One region of the Gorillibacterium sp. sgz306347 genome, then DNA from elsewhere that is predicted to be linked to it. Evidence: riboswitches for the same ligand, from Rfam matches in the RefSeq annotation. Region 1 holds a riboswitch; each other region holds the start of a gene.

Region 1 (4,067 bases):
GGACAAGGACGTTTCAGAGAAGATAAAAGCAGACCTTGTGGAAGCGTATGGGGCAAACCCTTATGAAGGTGACCATTCTTTCTCATGGTTTACCGACTCTTCTTTAATCTATTTTTCCGATGGTGATTATGTCGATTATAGCGGTCATTACAAGGAATTAAAACCTTTCGGCAAAAAAAGCAGCGAAATTAATGATCTCTAATTCATGGGTGTAATCTTACGATAAGGGTGTTGTGATTGAAAAACTATAAGGCCATTCTATCCGTCTTTTTCATTTTTGTTTTGCTCGCCTCCGCCTGTTCTTCTTTCGATCCGGAAAAGGTCCGGAAAGAAGCAAACGAGGCATTGACGCAAAAAAATTATCCTTTGTTCCAGGAAAAAGTGACGGAACTGAAGGAGAAGGATTCAGAAGAATTTAATCTCTACCTGGAGGGGCTAAAGAAGAACCCGCTGTTCCTCGTCGACAGTTATCCAACCATAGATGAATGGGATGCCGGCATCCAAACCTTAAACGAGTTGACGCAAGCGGCACCGGATGTTGCGCCTTTGACCTCGCCGGTGATCGGAGCCCTTTCGGATTTTAAAGCCTACCGGGAGGTTATAGCTACGGCAAAAGGGAGTATTATCCAAAACTTTACCGCTGACATCGAGAATGTGTTAACCATGGCCCAGCCCATTATCCTGATGAATAGCATGGAAAAAGTCGAAGAAGCAAAAAACTACCCTGAAAAATTAAGCTCTCAAGTCAACTCCACCATCATACGCCTGGAAGGGGTTAGGCCCTCGGAGAAAAATGAGAAACAGCACAGCTCGCTCTTGGAGGCCTTAAAAACTTTCAAAGATAAGCTGGATAACAAAACCCGTTTCTTGGCCAATAACAAAATATCAATTGTCAGCAATATCGAATATTCGCTGGAGGGCAGTTCGTTAGGTATAGTCGAACTCAATAATTTGATGGCGGAGGATCTTCGGCTCAATGATGAACTGCAAGCTGCGGCAAAAGACTTGAGGCAACGGGCCATTGAAATGAAGTAATGCTCTTACCCCAACCGAAATCCCGCGAACTGGCTCGCCGCCAAATAAAGCACATATAACAGCGCCAAATACAGAACCGCCGTGACCGCCGCTTTGCGGCGGTCTTTGCGTTTCTTTTTTTCCTTTTCCTCGTCCTCGCGCTCCTTCTCCACATCCATGCGGGCGTTGTGGCGCACGATTTCCCGTTCGTACAGCGGACTGTTCTTGTCCATCGGACATCCCTCCCCTATAACATATGCGGCGGGAAGGGCATTCATCCCGGGATTCACGGAGTCTCGAACCACGCCTTTAAGCCGGCAATCACCAAAGCAGGAACAGGCAGCAGCGGTGGGTCGTACCAGATTATTTCCAGTAATCCTATGTATTCGATTGATATACGATGTGCTATACTGATATTGCAACCGGATGAGACGACCGGTTGCCTTCATAACCATTTTTTCTCCTTAATTTGGCCGTTGGCGCTTTGATCGCCAGCGGTTTTTTTTATACCCTGCACTTCCTGTTGTTAAAAAAATGGTACAGCGAAAACCCTTGCGCTATAGGAGGTTGCTCCTATTATGCAAAATCATCCACCAATTTACTATTGATTATGTGTTTTTCGCATGATACCTTAGACAAGGATTAAATTTTGCCGAATCTGGTCGTTCCAACCGGTACGGGGGACCTAATTTGGGGTGAACGTTCGCCGGACGTCAAAGCGAACCAGGGAAAACCTCTTCCCGAACCCGTCAACTAACCCCGAAGGCTATAGGAGGAAGTTTGCCCTTTGAACCGTTTTTGCAAAGCAGCCCTCATGTCTTCTGTCGTTTTTGCCTCCGGTCTTCTTTGGGCTTCGCATTCCGAAGCCGCAGCTAACGTGAAAGTACAGGTAAATGACACGCTGGTGCGTTTTCCGGACGCACAGCCGTACGTGGACAAAAGCAGCCGGGTCCAGGTGCCGGTTACGGTAGTCTCGCAAAAAATGGGCTACAGCATCAGCTCGGTGCCCAAGGGAAAGCAAGTGCAAATTACGATTGCCAACAAAGACCGGAAAATCGTTCTGAAAACCGGCGAAAATAAAGCCGTCGTCAACGGCAAAACCGTCAAGCTCGATACCAATGCGCAAGTCTCCAAGGGAAGAACCTACGTCCCGGTCCGTTTTATATCGGAATCGTTTGACAGCTCCGTCAAATGGGACAGTAAAAACGATCTCGCCATCGTCAACACGGACGGGAAAGACCACAAGCCGGCCTATATCAAGCCGGACGATACCGAAACGGTTATAACGAACGCAAAAAAATACATGGGCACGCCCTATCGTTACGGCGGCACCACGCCTAATGGATTTGACTGCTCCGGGTTTGTTCAGTACATCTTTAACCAGCAGAAGGTCAAGCTTCCCCGTACCGCCAACAGCATGCTGTCGGCAAGCGGAAGCAAAGTGTTTCAACCGCAGGCCGGAGACCTGGTTTTCTTCTCCAACAGCGGGAAAGCGCCGGCTACGCATGTCGGGATTTCGCTGGGCAACGGGAAGTTTATTTCCTCAACCACTTCGGATGGGGTACGGGTGGATTCGCTGACCACCGGCTACTGGGGCAACCGCTATTTTGCCGCCCGCCGGGTATTCTAATTCATTTGCTTCCATCTGATATACTTACGTATGGATTACACAAGCCGTCCGATTTTTCTGCATTGGTTTTTCTTAACCAGGCACAAGCGGATTGAAACCGGCCGGACGATGCAAATAACAGGAAATGACCAGAACGGCCCGCCGGCGAATCGGATGATCGCGAGGGCCGTTTTTGCGTTCGCGGTGGTGCGGTCCGGGAAACTGTGCTAAAATTTCTCCGCAAACGTGTAGAATCGGTCGAGGGGGAATCGTCATGTCCAAAACCTATGACATCGCCGTGTTGGGCGGAGGCGTAGGAGGCTATACAGCGGCGATCCGGGCGGCGCAGCTCGGCATGAGCGTCGCTTTGGTGGAACGCGGGAAACTGGGAGGCACCTGTCTGCATCGGGGCTGCATCCCCACGAAGGCTCTGCTGCGAAGCGCAGAGCTGTATGCGGATGCTCGGGACGGGGAAGCGTTCGGCATCACGGCGGCGGAGCTTCGGTTTGACCTGGCCAAGGCGCAAAGCCGAAAGGCGGGCATTGTGGAGAAGCTTCACAAAGGCGTCCAGTATTTGATGAAGAAAAACAAAATTGACGTATACAGCGGTACGGGCCGGCTGATCGGGCCCTCCATTTTTTCGCCGCGCGCGGGAAGCATCGCGTTTGAAGCGGAAAGCGGGGAGTCGGAAACGATCATACCGGGTCACCTGATTCTGGCGACGGGCTCCCGCCCCCGCACCCTTCCGGGTCTGCAGCCGGACGGAAAAAGGATTCTGCTGAGCGATGACGCGCTGGAGCTTGGCGAGGTTCCCAAGTCGGTCTTGATCGTGGGAGGCGGCGTGATCGGCTGCGAGTTCGCATCCATGCTGAACGACTTTGGCGCAGACGTTACGGTGATCGAATACGCCAACCGTCTTCTGCCGCAGGAAGACGAAGACATCTCCCGGGAGATGGAGCGGCATTTTCGCAAAGCGGGCATCCGGGTCGTCACGAACGCAAAGGTGCTGCCGGAAACCGTACAAGCCGGGGATGAAGACGTTCGGCTTACGGCGGAGGCGGGAGAGAAAACCGAAGCGTATAGCGCCGATATCGTGATTGTCGCCGTCGGCCGCGCCGGGAACACGGAAGGCATCGGACTGGAGAATACCGACATTGTGGTGGACAAAGGGTTTGTCAAAACGGACGGCTTCCTGCAAACGGCGGAAGGGCATATTTACGCGGTCGGCGACGTGAACGGGCGGATGCAGCTTGCCCACGCCGCCGCCCATCAGGGCATTACCGCCGTGGAACGGATCGCCGGCCTGGCGCCTCACCCGTTCGATGCGCTGGCCATTCCCCGGTGCGTGTATACCCGTTTCCAGGCAGCAGGCCTGGGCCTTACCGAAAAGCAGGCGAAGGAACAAGGCAAAAACGTGAAGGTCGGCCGGTTCCCCTTCAGCGCC
Region 2 (4,067 bases), on a different contig from region 1:
ATGACCGGCCGATACTGCCGACTTAATCGTTCGTTGCGCTGGACAGCCCGCCCATGTGCCACTCTTCGCCCGCCTCGCTGCGCCGGGCGGCTCCTTTGCCGGGGCCGTTCCAAGTGCGCGCCGCACGGGTGGCCGCACGCCGGTATCTTTCGGCACCGTCTCCGCCCTTTTCTCCTCACGGCCTCTCCCGGCACGTCACGTAGATGACCCGGGCCGGGCGGCCTGTCCATGTGCCACTCTTCGCCCGCCTCGCTGCGCCGGGGCTCCTTTACCGGGGCCGTCCCAAGCCCGCGCCGCACGGGTGGCCGCACGCCGGTATTTTTCGGCACCGTCTCCGCCCTTTTCTCTTCACGGCCTCTCCCGGCTCGTCACGTAGATGATCGGGGGCGGTTGGCCTTCACATGCGTCACTCAACTCGCCACCTCCCCCGGCTCGTCACGTAGATAACACGGGCCGGGCGCCCTGCTCGTACGTCTCATTCTACGCGCCTCCCGGCACGCCACTTACATACGTCGCGCCAGACATCCCACACTTACTAACCGCCCTCCGGCCGCCTCCCCCGGCCGCCGGCCCCTTACCGGACCGCCGGCTCCGTAAGGTCGCCCCTCCGGCCCGCCCAATGCAGCTCGCTGCCCGGCAGGTCGTCAAACCATGCCGCCTCCTCCGGGCAGTCCAGAATCATCAGCTTGCCGTAATGCCCTTCTTTGGACTGGTGATACTTCAAATAGGCCTTTCCGTGCTCCACCGCCAGAATCTCGATTTTACCGGATGCATGGCTCATGGTCAGCCGGACCCGCTTGCCGAGTCCCGAGGTGCGGGCTTTGGCCTGCTCCACGATCCGGTAAACACGGTCGAGCGGCAAAACAAACGCCTCGTTCCCGGCCACCGGCCGGTTCACGAAGAAATAGTAGGGCGCGATCCCGGCCCAGGACAACCGGTCCAGCAGCTCGGCGAGCACGCCGGGGTCGTCGTTGATTCCCTTCAGCACCGGCGTCTGATTGACCACATGCGCCCCCGCCGACTGGAGGGCTTTCACCGCGCGCAGCGCCTCCTCCGTCAGCTCGCGGGGATGATCAAAATGGGCCATAACGTAAATTTGCTGTCCCCCCGACGAATGCTTCCGGATGGCCTCCAGCAGCGCCTCATCCTCGTAAATGCGCATTGGCTGAAAGGCGGGCATTTTGGAGCCGAGCCGAATGATCCGGACGTGCGGAATTTCCTCCAGCCTTTCCATCAGGGAGATCAGCCGCTGCGTCGAAAGCATCAGGCTGTCGCCTCCGGTCAGCAAAACGTTGTTGATTTCCGAATGGGCGGCGATATAGGCCAGCCCTGCTTCCGGATTGACGGCGGCCTCCCGCGCCCCGCCTCGAAAAAGCCGTTTGCGGAAACAATAGCGGCAGTACGCCCCGCACGCCTCCGAAACGAGCAGCAGCGCCGTGGTCCGGTACTTGTGCTGACAGCCCGGCACCACATAATTCGCCTCTTCGTTGCTTGCATCCAGGCAGCCGTATTCGTCCAGCTCCCATTCGTTCGGGACAACAAGCCGGCGAAGCGGGTCCGCCGGGTCCGACCAGTCGATCAGCCCCAGGTAGTAATCGTTTGCCCGAAAAGCGAATTCCCCGGCGACCCGCTTCAGCTTCTCGCGTTCCTCCGCCGGAATGCGGTCCAGCTTGTCAATGTCGGTGATAAATTGCAGCTTGCTCATGGCGATCCTCCTCCAGAGGGAAAGTGGATGCGCTTGGTGGCAGAATGGAAAGGAACCCGATGGATGAAAACAGAAAAAGACCCCGAAGGGTCTTTTGGAACAAGCAAAAAAGATCGGACCCATCTTCTGCCGACGAGGTTAGCTGACGGGCTCGGGAAGGATGGTTCCCTACATCTGACGACGATTCGCCCCACAAACACGGTTCCCCCGCTTTCCGGCCGAAGCCGGAAATTAAGCGCATGCCATCATGGTACCGGAACTTGGGTTCCTGTGCAATACTTGTCAAACAATTGCCGTATCTTTCGCTCGGCTGCGCCGGACGAACTCAAACAAAATCGCGCATGGAACGAACCTCAATACGGCCCGGGTTTGCGGCTACATACCGGCCGCCGGACGGATCGAGGGCAAAAAACTCCACGGTCACCGGACGGCCCGGAATCAGCGTAAAGAAATTGTCGCTGAAAATACCCTCGGCTTCTGCGGACAGCCACACCTGCTCGGCCAGAGCGTCCGCTTCCAGCACCCATTTCGAGCCGGCGCCGTTTTCCGCATCCCGAAGCCGGATGGAAGGCTCCGCAAGCCGACGGGTTTTGGCATCCGCAAAGAAGGCTTCGGCCGAGGCCGCGATGCTCCCGTCCGCCTCCAGCAGCTCCGCCGCCAGAACCGCCTCGGCGGCGTCGCGGCCCTGCAGCAGCTCGTCCGCCCGGACGGAAAGCGCCAGCACGGAAGCATCGGCATCCACCCGAATATCTTCGGCGCGTTCGCTGATCAGCTTGCCGCCGAAATCCAGCGCGCGGAGGCGAAGCGTGCCGCTGAACGGCTCGGTCCGGTCGGAAACGACGTGCACGTGAAGGGCTCCGTCTTCGGACGGCCGGACGGAAATCAGCACGTCGCGGAAGCCGCGCTTCGCCGCGTATTGCAGCGCCTTCCAGCGGCCGTAGTAATCGATGCTTGCCCAGGACGCGACCGGCCAGCAGTCGTTTATCTGCCAGTACAGGGTGCCCATGCAGTACGGCTTGGCGCGGCGGTGCGCCTCGATGGCTTCGCGGATCGCTTCCGCCTGAAGCACCTGGCTCATGTACAGGAAGGACGGGAAATCCTTCGGCTCCTTCAGGTACTTGTCCATGTACTCCTTGATCAGCCGGTTGCCCGAGCCGTTCTTCTGGTGGGCCAGCATGACGTCGGATTCCAGCTCCATGTCCTTTTCCTCGGCGTAAGTCAGAACCGTTTTGTACTCCGGGAAGGACTGGAAGCCGTATTCGCTCATGAACCGCCCGATCCTCACTTCATAATTCTCGAACGGCTCGGAATTGTGCCAGACGCCCCAATAATGGACGTCGCCGCTGGTCGTACGCCCCGTGGTGTGCTGGCGGGCGTCCCCGGTCAGCTCGACAAGCGGCGAGGACGGCCAGTAATCCGTCCCGGACGCATGCTCCTTCACGGCGTTTGGAAGCAGGTCGTGGAACAGCGCCTCGTAGTCCGCCCATAAACGTTCGCGCTGCGCTGCATCGAAGTTCTTTTTCCAGCCCCAGCCGGCATTTTCGTTGAAGTTCGCCCAAGCCGAGTCGATCTCGTTGTTGCCGCACCAGAGGGCGATCGACGGGTGGTTGCGCAGACGCCGGACATTTTCCTCCGCTTCCGCACGGACGCTGGCAAGAAACGCCTCGTCGCCCGGATACATGCTGCAGGCGAACATGAAATCCTGCCAAACCAGCAGACCGTGCTCGTCGCACAGCTCGTAGAACGCTTTTTCCTCGTAAATGCCCCCGCCCCAAATGCGCAGCATGTTCATATTCGATTCCTTGGCCGTCAAAATTTCCCGCAGGTAGCGGTCCCGCCCGACTTCCGGCGCAAAGCTGTCCTTGGGGATATGGTTCGCGCCCTTGATAAAAACAAGCTTTCCGTTCAGCTCAAACGCGAACGAGGCGCCTTGCTCGTCCTTGCGAATGGACAAGCGGACCGAGCGAAGGCCCGTGCGTACTTTTGCCGCGGCCGTGGGGGCGCCTGCCCGGGAAAGCTCCGCCGTGAACGTGTAAAGCACCGGCTCGCCCAGCCCGTTCGACCACCACAGCCGGGGGTTTTCCACTTCGAGCGGAAGCTCGATGCGGTTCAGCCCCGCCGCCAGCAAGACAGCGCTTTCTTTCCAGGCTCCTTCCGTGCCTGCCCGAAGCACCGCCTCTCCGGCTTCTTCAGCTTCGATCTCCGCTACCGCCGTGAGCCGCGCTTTTGCAGCCGTTACTTCGTCCTGACGGATAAACAAATCCGCAAAACGCGTCCCCGTCCAGCCTTCCAGCCGCGCTTCCCGCCAGATGCCGCTCGTGACGAAACGCGGGCCCCAATCCCAGCCGTAATGATACGGCGC
Region 3 (4,067 bases), on a different contig from region 1:
CCTGGGCACCGACGTGATCCGGCGCATCGAAGCCTTCGACAACTCGAACATTCAGGGCAGCGATCCGGTATCGGCGATGGTTGTTTTTATCAACGGGAAGCCGGAGCGGAAGGAGTATCGCAAATACAAGGTCCGCACCGTCAAAGGCCCCGACGACTACGAAACAATGCGCGAGGTGGTGCGGAGGCGGTATGAACGCGTTCTGCGGGAAAACCTGCCGCTGCCCGACCTCGTCGTCATCGACGGCGGCAAGGGTCAGATTTCCGCTGCTGTGGACGTGCTGGAGAACGAGCTCGGGCTGTTCATCCCAGTTTGCGGGCTGGTCAAGGACGCCAAGCACAAAACCGCGCAGCTGATGGCGGGCGATCCGCCTTCGGTCGTCCCACTGCCCCGGGACAGCCAGGAGTTTTACCTGCTGCAGCGCATCCAGGACGAGGTGCACCGGTTTGCAATCACCTTTCACCGGGAAACGAGGGCCAAATCCATGGTCGTCTCCCAGCTGGACGCCATCCCCGGAATCGGCGAAAAGCGGCGAAAGCAGCTGCTCAAGCACTTCGGCTCGCTCAAAAAAATAAGAGAAGCCGGAGTCGATGACTTCCGGCCTCTCGGAATCGGAGACAAGCTGGCGCGCACGATTTTGACGGCGCTCAGGAATAATGAGGGTCCGGCGGATACGGCGCCGGGGGCGGATTCGGATGCGGACGGTCCTTCCGGAACAGCCGGTGAAGCAGCAGAATAGCTCCGGCAACCAGGAAGGGCGTCGCCATATACAGCAACCCGAGCAGAATGCCGGGCGCCGTTTGGTCGGCGTACATGTAGGCCACGCTCATCAGGAGAACGTCCATCGTCACGTGAGCGAAAATCGCCGTGAACAGTCCATACCGGAGGAAGACGTAGCCGAAAATAATGCCGAGCACCGCCACCTCGAACAAACGGGTGTAGTTTGGATAGAACGCATAGGTCGCGTGGCCGGCCGCCCAAACGACGGACGGGATGGCCACCGCCAGAAAACGGAACAGGTGGCGGAAGACGCCTTTGCCCTCGGGCAGCATTTTGCGGACGATGACGATGCCGAAAAGGCGGAATGTGATCTCTTCGCCGATGCCGGCGTACCAGGCCAGCGTCGGAAACAGCCACGGCCAATACAGGTTATCCATCGACTGGGACGGGTCGTTGATCGAGAACGTATCGAACGATGTGAAAGCGAACAGGAACAGCACCTGCTGCACGCCCAGGATAAACAAGGCGAGCAGATACCCGCGCCCCATGCTGTAAAAAACATGGCGGCCGAACTGGGGCTCGCGGAAACGGGGCCAGGGGTTCCAGCCCCGCGCCCGCCAAAGCTGATCGCCGGATACGGCGGTCAGGTACAAGGCGACGGCGAGCAGGGCGTAAAGCACAATGTTCGTCACCACCAGGACCGTATCGCTGATGCCGGCCAGATCGGAAGGCGCTACCGAGGCCAGCTGAGACGGAAGGCTGTTATAGGAATACAGCGAGATGGTCGACAGCACGATCAGCGAGAATACGATGCCCCGGCTGAAACGGACCTGCTTCCGGTTCACGATGGCGAGGATAAAAGCGACCAGGCCGAGCACAAAGGAAACGACCAGATAAAGAACCGACATCAGTCCGGCGCCGTTGTCCTGATCGGCCAGCCAGGTTGTAAAATCCGCCGGCAGCTCGAACTGCGGCATCACCTTGACCAGCTCCTCCCCCTGCGTCCGGAATTCGATGACAAGGGGCGCATCCAGAAGCCGGATGTCGCTGCTGACCATCCGGTGGACGACCAGCTCCCCGCGCTGCGTGAGGCTGGGGCCTTCTTCGTCATAGACAAAGCTTTCGGGATCGAAGCCAAGCGCCCGGATTTCCTCGTCGGCGCTGCTGTCCGCAGCCGATTCGCCCGGCGAGCCGCCTGTTTTCTCCCAGCCCAGAACACGCGGAGTGTTCGGGTCGATGCGCACGGAATAGCTGCCGCTTTCGGAAGACAAATCGACACGCCAAAACTCATCCGCCAAGGGAAGGCTGCTTTTCAAATCTTGAAACGGCCCCGTCAATTCATTCTTGGCGACGTAGACGCTTAGCGGCTTATCGGAAGCGTATACCGCACGTTTCGTTTCGGTCGGCGCGGCTCCGGTTTTGCTGCGGTACCACGCGGCTGCGGTGTTCTGCGCCGCCTCTTGCGTGACCTCGGGTTTGGCCGCGACCGCATCGGGATTGTCTTCTCCATTTGCCGCATACAAGTTGCCGGCGACCAAATACAGTATAATGCCTACTACGGCGAGAAAAATTAAAGTCCGGTTAGCTTTAAAAAGTCCCAATCAACATCCTCCTCTGACGACCGGCTTTCTTCTACCTGCCTATTATACCCTTATGCCGCGAGCGGAGTCTAATGACTGCCGGGAATAAGCGGAAGGCCCGATTTTCGGCCGGTTATCCGAATAAGCAGACGCCAAACTCTCTTAAAGCCGTCTCCACCCCCGAAAGAGGATGGAATCCTTCGGTTTATGGTGCGTTAGCGGCGAAAATCAGCCCAAATTGCCTTTGTGCGGGTACGGCGGGCAAGCTATAATCAAATCAATTGAAAATCGGCCGAATTTCGAAGCATGTGAAAACGGGGGAACCAGAAGCAACAGGGGTGAATTTCGCCGTCCGGCGAATAGGGTAACCTGCCTGCCCGAATCCGACAGCTAACCTCGTAGGCGTCTTGTGCAAGGAAACAACCGGCATTGGTTTCCCAATGTCTTTTTTTTGCGCCGCGGTCGATATTCCGAAAAAGGGTTAATACCATAGAAAAGCCGGGCGGGACCCGGCGAGGGAGAGAACGGACCTTGCTGCAAAAGCTGTTTATCCGGTTAAAGCCTCCGCAGATTCTGGTGCTCGGGTTTGCGCTGATCATTGTCGTCGGCGCGTTTTTGCTGACCCTTCCGGTTTCGTCGGCCAGCGGAGAGCCGACTGCTTTTATCGACGCCTTGTTTACGGCTACGTCCGCCACCTGTGTGACGGGGCTCGTCGTGGTAGACACGGGACTTCACTGGAGCGTGTTTGGCAAAACGGTGATCTTGACTTTGATCCAGGTGGGCGGGCTCGGCTTCATGACGATGGCGACCTTGATCATGCTCGTATTCCGCCGGCGGATCTCGCTGCGGGAGAGGCTGATTTTGCAGGAGGCGCTGAACCAGAACAGCATGGAAGGCATTGTCCGGCTGATCCGCAAGGTGCTACTTTACGCGCTGGTGATTGAAGGGGCCGGAGCGACTCTGCTTGCCATCCGCTTTTCTTTTGACATGAGCCTTGGGGATGCCTTGTTCTTCGGGCTGTTCCATGGCGTTTCCATGTTCAACAACGCCGGTTTTGATCTCATGGGGCCGCTGACTGGTCCGTTCAGCAGCCTGACCTCCTACGTCAATGACCCGCTTGTCAATCTCGTGGTTATGGGGCTGATCGTAACGGGGGGCATCGGCTTCATCGTCATTGCCGAGCTGCACGAGTACCGCAACCGCAAGAAGTTCTCCCTCCATACCAAAGTGGTGCTGTCGAGCACGGCGGCGCTTATTTTGCTGGGCGCCATTGTTTTCTTCCTGTTTGAATACACAAATCCGAACACGCTGAAGCCGCTCTCCTTTTCCGGCAAGGCATGGTCCTCTTTCTTCGCGTCGGTAACGCCGCGGACCGCGGGCGCGAACACCATCGACGTGCTCGGCATGCGCCAGGCTTCGCAATTTTTTACCATCATCCTGATGTTTATCGGGGCTTCGCCCGGCTCGACCGGAGGCGGGATCAAAACGACGACCTTCGCCATTCTGATCGGCGCTATGCTTGCGATGCTGCGGGGCAAAGAAGACATTGTCTTTTTCCGCAACCGGCTGGCCAAGGACCGGATCTACAAGGCGATCACGATGACTTTTTTCGCGCTGTTCCTCGTGGTGTTTGTTTCCATGGTCCTTTCCACGACGGAGGACGTGCAGTTCTTGCGGATTTTATTTGAAGTGACATCGGCGTTCGGTACTGTCGGCCTCTCGATGGGGCTGACGCCGGAGCTGTCCCTGGTCGGGCGCATCATGATC
Region 4 (4,067 bases), on a different contig from region 1:
GCTGGGCGTACGCTTCGCTGTCGTAATAAACGTCGATTTTGTTGCCCTTGACCGCGCTGCCGGTATCCTCGGCGCGGCGGTAGCCGATTCCTTCGATATACACCCACCAGCCGAGCGGAATGACGCCCGGATCGACCGCAATGGTGCGGCCCTCGGTCACTTTGGTGCCGGTACGGGTGATGCCGAAGCCGCTGTCTCCCGGGCTTTTGCCGGTAGACGGAGCGTGGGCGGAATAAGCCGTCAAGGTAACGTTGCTGATAAGCTTCTTATAGCTGACGGGCACACCGTCCTTCACGACAGTCTGCGTCTTTGCTTTCGATGCCGTTTGTGCCGCAGGTTTCTTCGTTTCGGGCTTGGCGGCCAGCGTAACCACCGGTTTTTTGGTCCCGACTGCGACGATCTTGTTCACGCTCTTGGCGGCGACCGCTTCGGAAATCGTACTCTCCTTGACCAGCTTGCCGTCTTCAAAAACGCGCTCCTTGGTAATGACCTTGCTTCCGGCTTTCCCCTCCTGGAGGGTCTGCTGCTTGCCTTTCAGCAGTTTGTCGTCATTCTGGGTGGTCACCTTAAAGGCAATCGGAACGACCTGCTTGGTCTGCTCCTTCGTAACCCGGACGATCTGGATTGCTGCGTGGTCGGTTAGTGTTTCGTTCAATGCGAGGGATAATTTGTCGTCCGTATTGACGGTGATGCGCGCCTCCCGGAGCGCCGCGTCCACCGTTTTTTCAACCGTGTGGAACAAACGGGTCTTTCCGTCTGCCGTTACCGTAAAGCTCCGTGCCCGGGTCAGCTCGATCCGGTCGCCGTGCTTCAATTTGGCGTCGAGCGGCTGGGACAGCTTGTCATAGCTGCCTACCGTTACGCCTTGATCCTCCAACACATGCTGCACAGTTAGTCCGTGCGTTTTGACTTCCATCTCCTGGCCGTCTACAACAAGCGCAATCGTTTTGTTGTAGGTGCCGTTCAGCAACATGAAAAACATAATGGTCACCGTTAAAGTGAACAACGCGAGAAATGTATACCTGCGCAGGTTTTCATGCTTCCAACGCAATGCGAAGGACATGCTGGATGATCGTTTTACATGGGGATTCAAATTCGTGTCTCCCACTTCTTCGGTCCTCCTTGAGAGCCTCGCCATCGACTGTTATGCATGATTCCATCTGACGTGACTAGGGATTTTGGTGTTCGCTCATCACTGGCGCCAATTTCCGTTTTCAGCCTGCCGGTCTCACGGCCCGTGTGTAACGCCTTCACCTCGCTTTCTCGAAAACTTATCCATTTGAGTCTCTTAGGACCTCGGAACACAAAAAAGCCCTAAGAAGAGGAACTTCTCGGAGCAAAAAAACACCCGCCCGATCAATACCTCTCTCTTCACGCTTACGAGGTTAGCTGACGGATTCGGGCGCGAGAGTCGCCCTACGGAGAGCTAAAATCCTCCCCGATTCACCCCTAAACCTGCAGGCTGCCGGTTGCTTACCCCGGCCGTCCGCTTGCGGTTCCCCCGTTTCCCAAATGGAACTCAGCGATAATTTGGAAAATTGGCATGGTAATATTAAGTTATCCTGAATGTATATTACGCCCTGCGTCTGCACATGTAAAGGGCGGCCGTCCCGGAATAAACAGCAAAAAAAAGGCATACTCAGCCAAAATCCGCAAATGGCCGAATAAACCTTGCCTGTTTCTCCTTATATCGGGCTCTAGCCCACCATTTTCTCACGATTTCAGAGTTTCTTTGCTTCCAAGCCCTACAAGTTTATAATAAAATGGAACAAATCCTTCACTTATACAACGCACGAACAGCCCCAAAAGTTGCACCGGTTTGGAAAGATTTTTACGATTTTTTGAAGACCGGTCCAGCCTCCTTGCAACCGCTTTTAGGCGGGAAGGATTGCTTTCTATTCGGACGGGCTTCCCCGGCACGGAAGCGCCGCTTTGCGGCGGTGCCGGACGCCTGTCTTTTCGGCGGTGAACCATGGAAACGATTTTGGAAGTGGAAGGCCTCTTTGGCGGTTACCTCTACAACAAACCGGTAATCCGCGACCTGACCTTTACGGTCGGCAAAGGGGAGATGGTCGGCCTGATCGGGCTGAACGGCGCAGGCAAAAGCACGGCCATCAAGCACATTCTCGGGCTGATGGAGCCCCAGCGCGGCGCGGTGCGCGTTCGCGGCGCCGGGCTGCGCGACAACCCCGAAGCCTACCGGTCGTCGTTTGCGTTCGTCCCGGAAAGCCCGGAGCTGTACGACGAGCTGACCATCCGGGAGCACCTGGAATTGACGGCCCGCGTCTACGGCCTCGACCGGACGGCTTTTGAAACACGGACTTCGGAGCTGATGAAGCGGTTCCGCATGGAGGAAAAAGCGGACAGCTTTCCGATGCATCTTTCCAAGGGCATGCGGCAAAAGGTGATGCTGATGAACGCTTTTCTGATCGAAGCGCCGCTTTACATCATCGACGAGCCATTCCTCGGGCTCGACCCGCTTGGCATCCGCTCCCTGCTGGAGCTGATGGATTCGTTCAAGAAGAAGGGGGCGAGCTTCCTTATCAGCTCGCACATTCTCTCCACCTTGGAGCGGTACTGCGACCGCTACGTCGTGCTGCAGCGCGGCGAAATCGCCGCCAAGGGCACGCTGGCCGACGTCCGCGCGGCGTCCGGCGCTCCGGCGGAAGCGGACCTCGACGACGTGTTCTTCCGGCTGGTCGGCGAAGGAGGCGGCGTGTTATGACAAGCGGCAACGGCCCGGGGCCCGGGCAAACGCCGCAGGGCCGGCCGGCGGGGGCCGGCGGCGGCGCGGGCGGGCAGCCGCCGGGAGGACAGGGCCGCACGTCCGGCGGCGCGGCGGGGGCCGACGGCGGGTTGAACGGCGCAGGCCTCTGGAGCGGGCGGCGGGCCCGCGCCCTGCGCGAGACGCTGCCGTACTGGATGGACGTCCTGCGGAGCGGCGCGGGCATGTTGCTCGCGCTGGCGCTCCTGACGGCCATCCCCGCCTACGGCTGGGCACTCGACCGGATGCCGCCCGGCTTCCCCTGGCGGCGAATCGCTGTGCCGGTGCTGGCGCTGGCGCTCGGCTGGACGCCGGTCCGCACGTTCCTGCAGGAAGCGGACCGCGTCTTCCTGCTGCCGGCGGAGGCGCGCATGGCCGCCTACCTCCGCCGCGCAGCGCGCGCCGCCTTCACGCGGCAGGCGCTGCTCGCGGCCGCCGCCGTCGTGGCGCTGTGGCCGCTTTACCTGCGCGCGGCCGGACCGGCGGCCATGGCGATCGCCTGGCCGCTGCTGCTCGCCGCGGCGGCGAAAGCCGCGGCTGTCGCCGCCGCCGTGCGCGAGCCGCGCCTCGTGCGCCCGGCCCAGCGGCGGGCGGCGGCTGCCGCGCGCTGGCTCACCGCCGCCGCGGCCGCGTACGCGCTGTGGCGCTTCGGCCCGGCCTGGGCGGCTGCGGCGCTCGCGGCGGGCGCGCTTGCGACGGCAGCGCTGCTCGCGGCGGGCCCGGCCCAGCGCTTCCCGTGGCTCGCGCTGATCGAGCGCGAGCGGAAGCAAAAGGCCCGCGTCTACGCCTTCCTGGGCTGGTTCACGGACGTACCCGGCCAAGGAGGCGTCATCCGGCGGCGAAGCGGGATCGCCTCCTTCGCGGAACGCATCGCGTTCACCCGGGAAAAAGCGATCCTGTACCTCTACGCCAAAACCTACACGCGCCGCGAGCCTTTCGCCATCGCGCTCCGGCTGACGCTGCTCGGGGCCGTGCTGATCGCGCTGTTCCGGCATCCGTACGCGCAGACCCTCTTTTATGCCCTGGTGCTGTTTATGACCGGGCTGCAGACAGCGGCGGTCGGCAGCTATCACCGCTACACGTCCTGGCTGTACCTCTATCCGACGCAGCCGGGAGCGGGCAAACGGGCGGCGTCGCGCATCCTGACCGTTTCGTTAACGGCGCAGGCGCTCCTGCTTTCGGCGGTTTTGGCTGCTGCGGGCTACGGACTGCTTCCGGCGCTGATCGCCTTCTTCGCCGGGGCGGCCTATGCGGCCGCCTACGGGCTTTCCGTCCTGAAACGCAAAGAACGGGCTTCCGGTTA

Evidence for each region. A riboswitch is a leader RNA that binds a small molecule or an ion and turns the genes downstream of it on or off. The one in region 1 is predicted to bind cyclic di-AMP.
Region 2: another riboswitch for cyclic di-AMP. It lies ahead of AC6I6H_RS22310 (KamA family radical SAM protein); the one in region 1 lies ahead of AC6I6H_RS16675 (C40 family peptidase).
Region 3: another riboswitch for cyclic di-AMP. It lies ahead of AC6I6H_RS02065 (TrkH family potassium uptake protein); the one in region 1 lies ahead of AC6I6H_RS16675 (C40 family peptidase).
Region 4: another riboswitch for cyclic di-AMP. It lies ahead of AC6I6H_RS17725 (resuscitation-promoting factor); the one in region 1 lies ahead of AC6I6H_RS16675 (C40 family peptidase).

Annotation. Positions count from the first base shown of each region.
Region 1 is NZ_JCAPET010000033.1:35,281-39,347, reverse strand. Features, by position in the region: gene AC6I6H_RS16690 (hypothetical protein) at 1-202, shown strand, start outside; gene AC6I6H_RS16685 (hypothetical protein) at 238-1,035, shown strand; gene AC6I6H_RS16680 (hypothetical protein) at 1,041-1,247, opposite strand; cyclic di-AMP (ydaO/yuaA leader) riboswitch at 1,655-1,797, shown strand; gene AC6I6H_RS16675 (C40 family peptidase) at 1,802-2,644, shown strand; gene lpdA (dihydrolipoyl dehydrogenase) at 2,898-4,067, shown strand, end outside.
Region 2 is NZ_JCAPET010000086.1:1,903-5,969, reverse strand. Features, by position in the region: gene AC6I6H_RS22310 (KamA family radical SAM protein) at 575-1,705, opposite strand; cyclic di-AMP (ydaO/yuaA leader) riboswitch at 1,820-1,953, opposite strand; gene AC6I6H_RS22305 (beta-mannosidase) at 2,031-4,067, opposite strand, start outside.
Region 3 is NZ_JCAPET010000002.1:111,899-115,965, reverse strand. Features, by position in the region: gene uvrC (excinuclease ABC subunit UvrC) at 1-739, shown strand, start outside; gene AC6I6H_RS02070 (CPBP family intramembrane glutamic endopeptidase) at 648-2,321, opposite strand; cyclic di-AMP (ydaO/yuaA leader) riboswitch at 2,581-2,721, shown strand; gene AC6I6H_RS02065 (TrkH family potassium uptake protein) at 2,832-4,067, shown strand, end outside.
Region 4 is NZ_JCAPET010000039.1:25,278-29,344, forward strand. Features, by position in the region: gene AC6I6H_RS17725 (resuscitation-promoting factor) at 1-1,108, opposite strand, end outside; cyclic di-AMP (ydaO/yuaA leader) riboswitch at 1,359-1,535, opposite strand; gene AC6I6H_RS17730 (ABC transporter ATP-binding protein) at 1,973-2,725, shown strand; gene AC6I6H_RS17735 (ABC transporter permease) at 2,722-4,067, shown strand, end outside.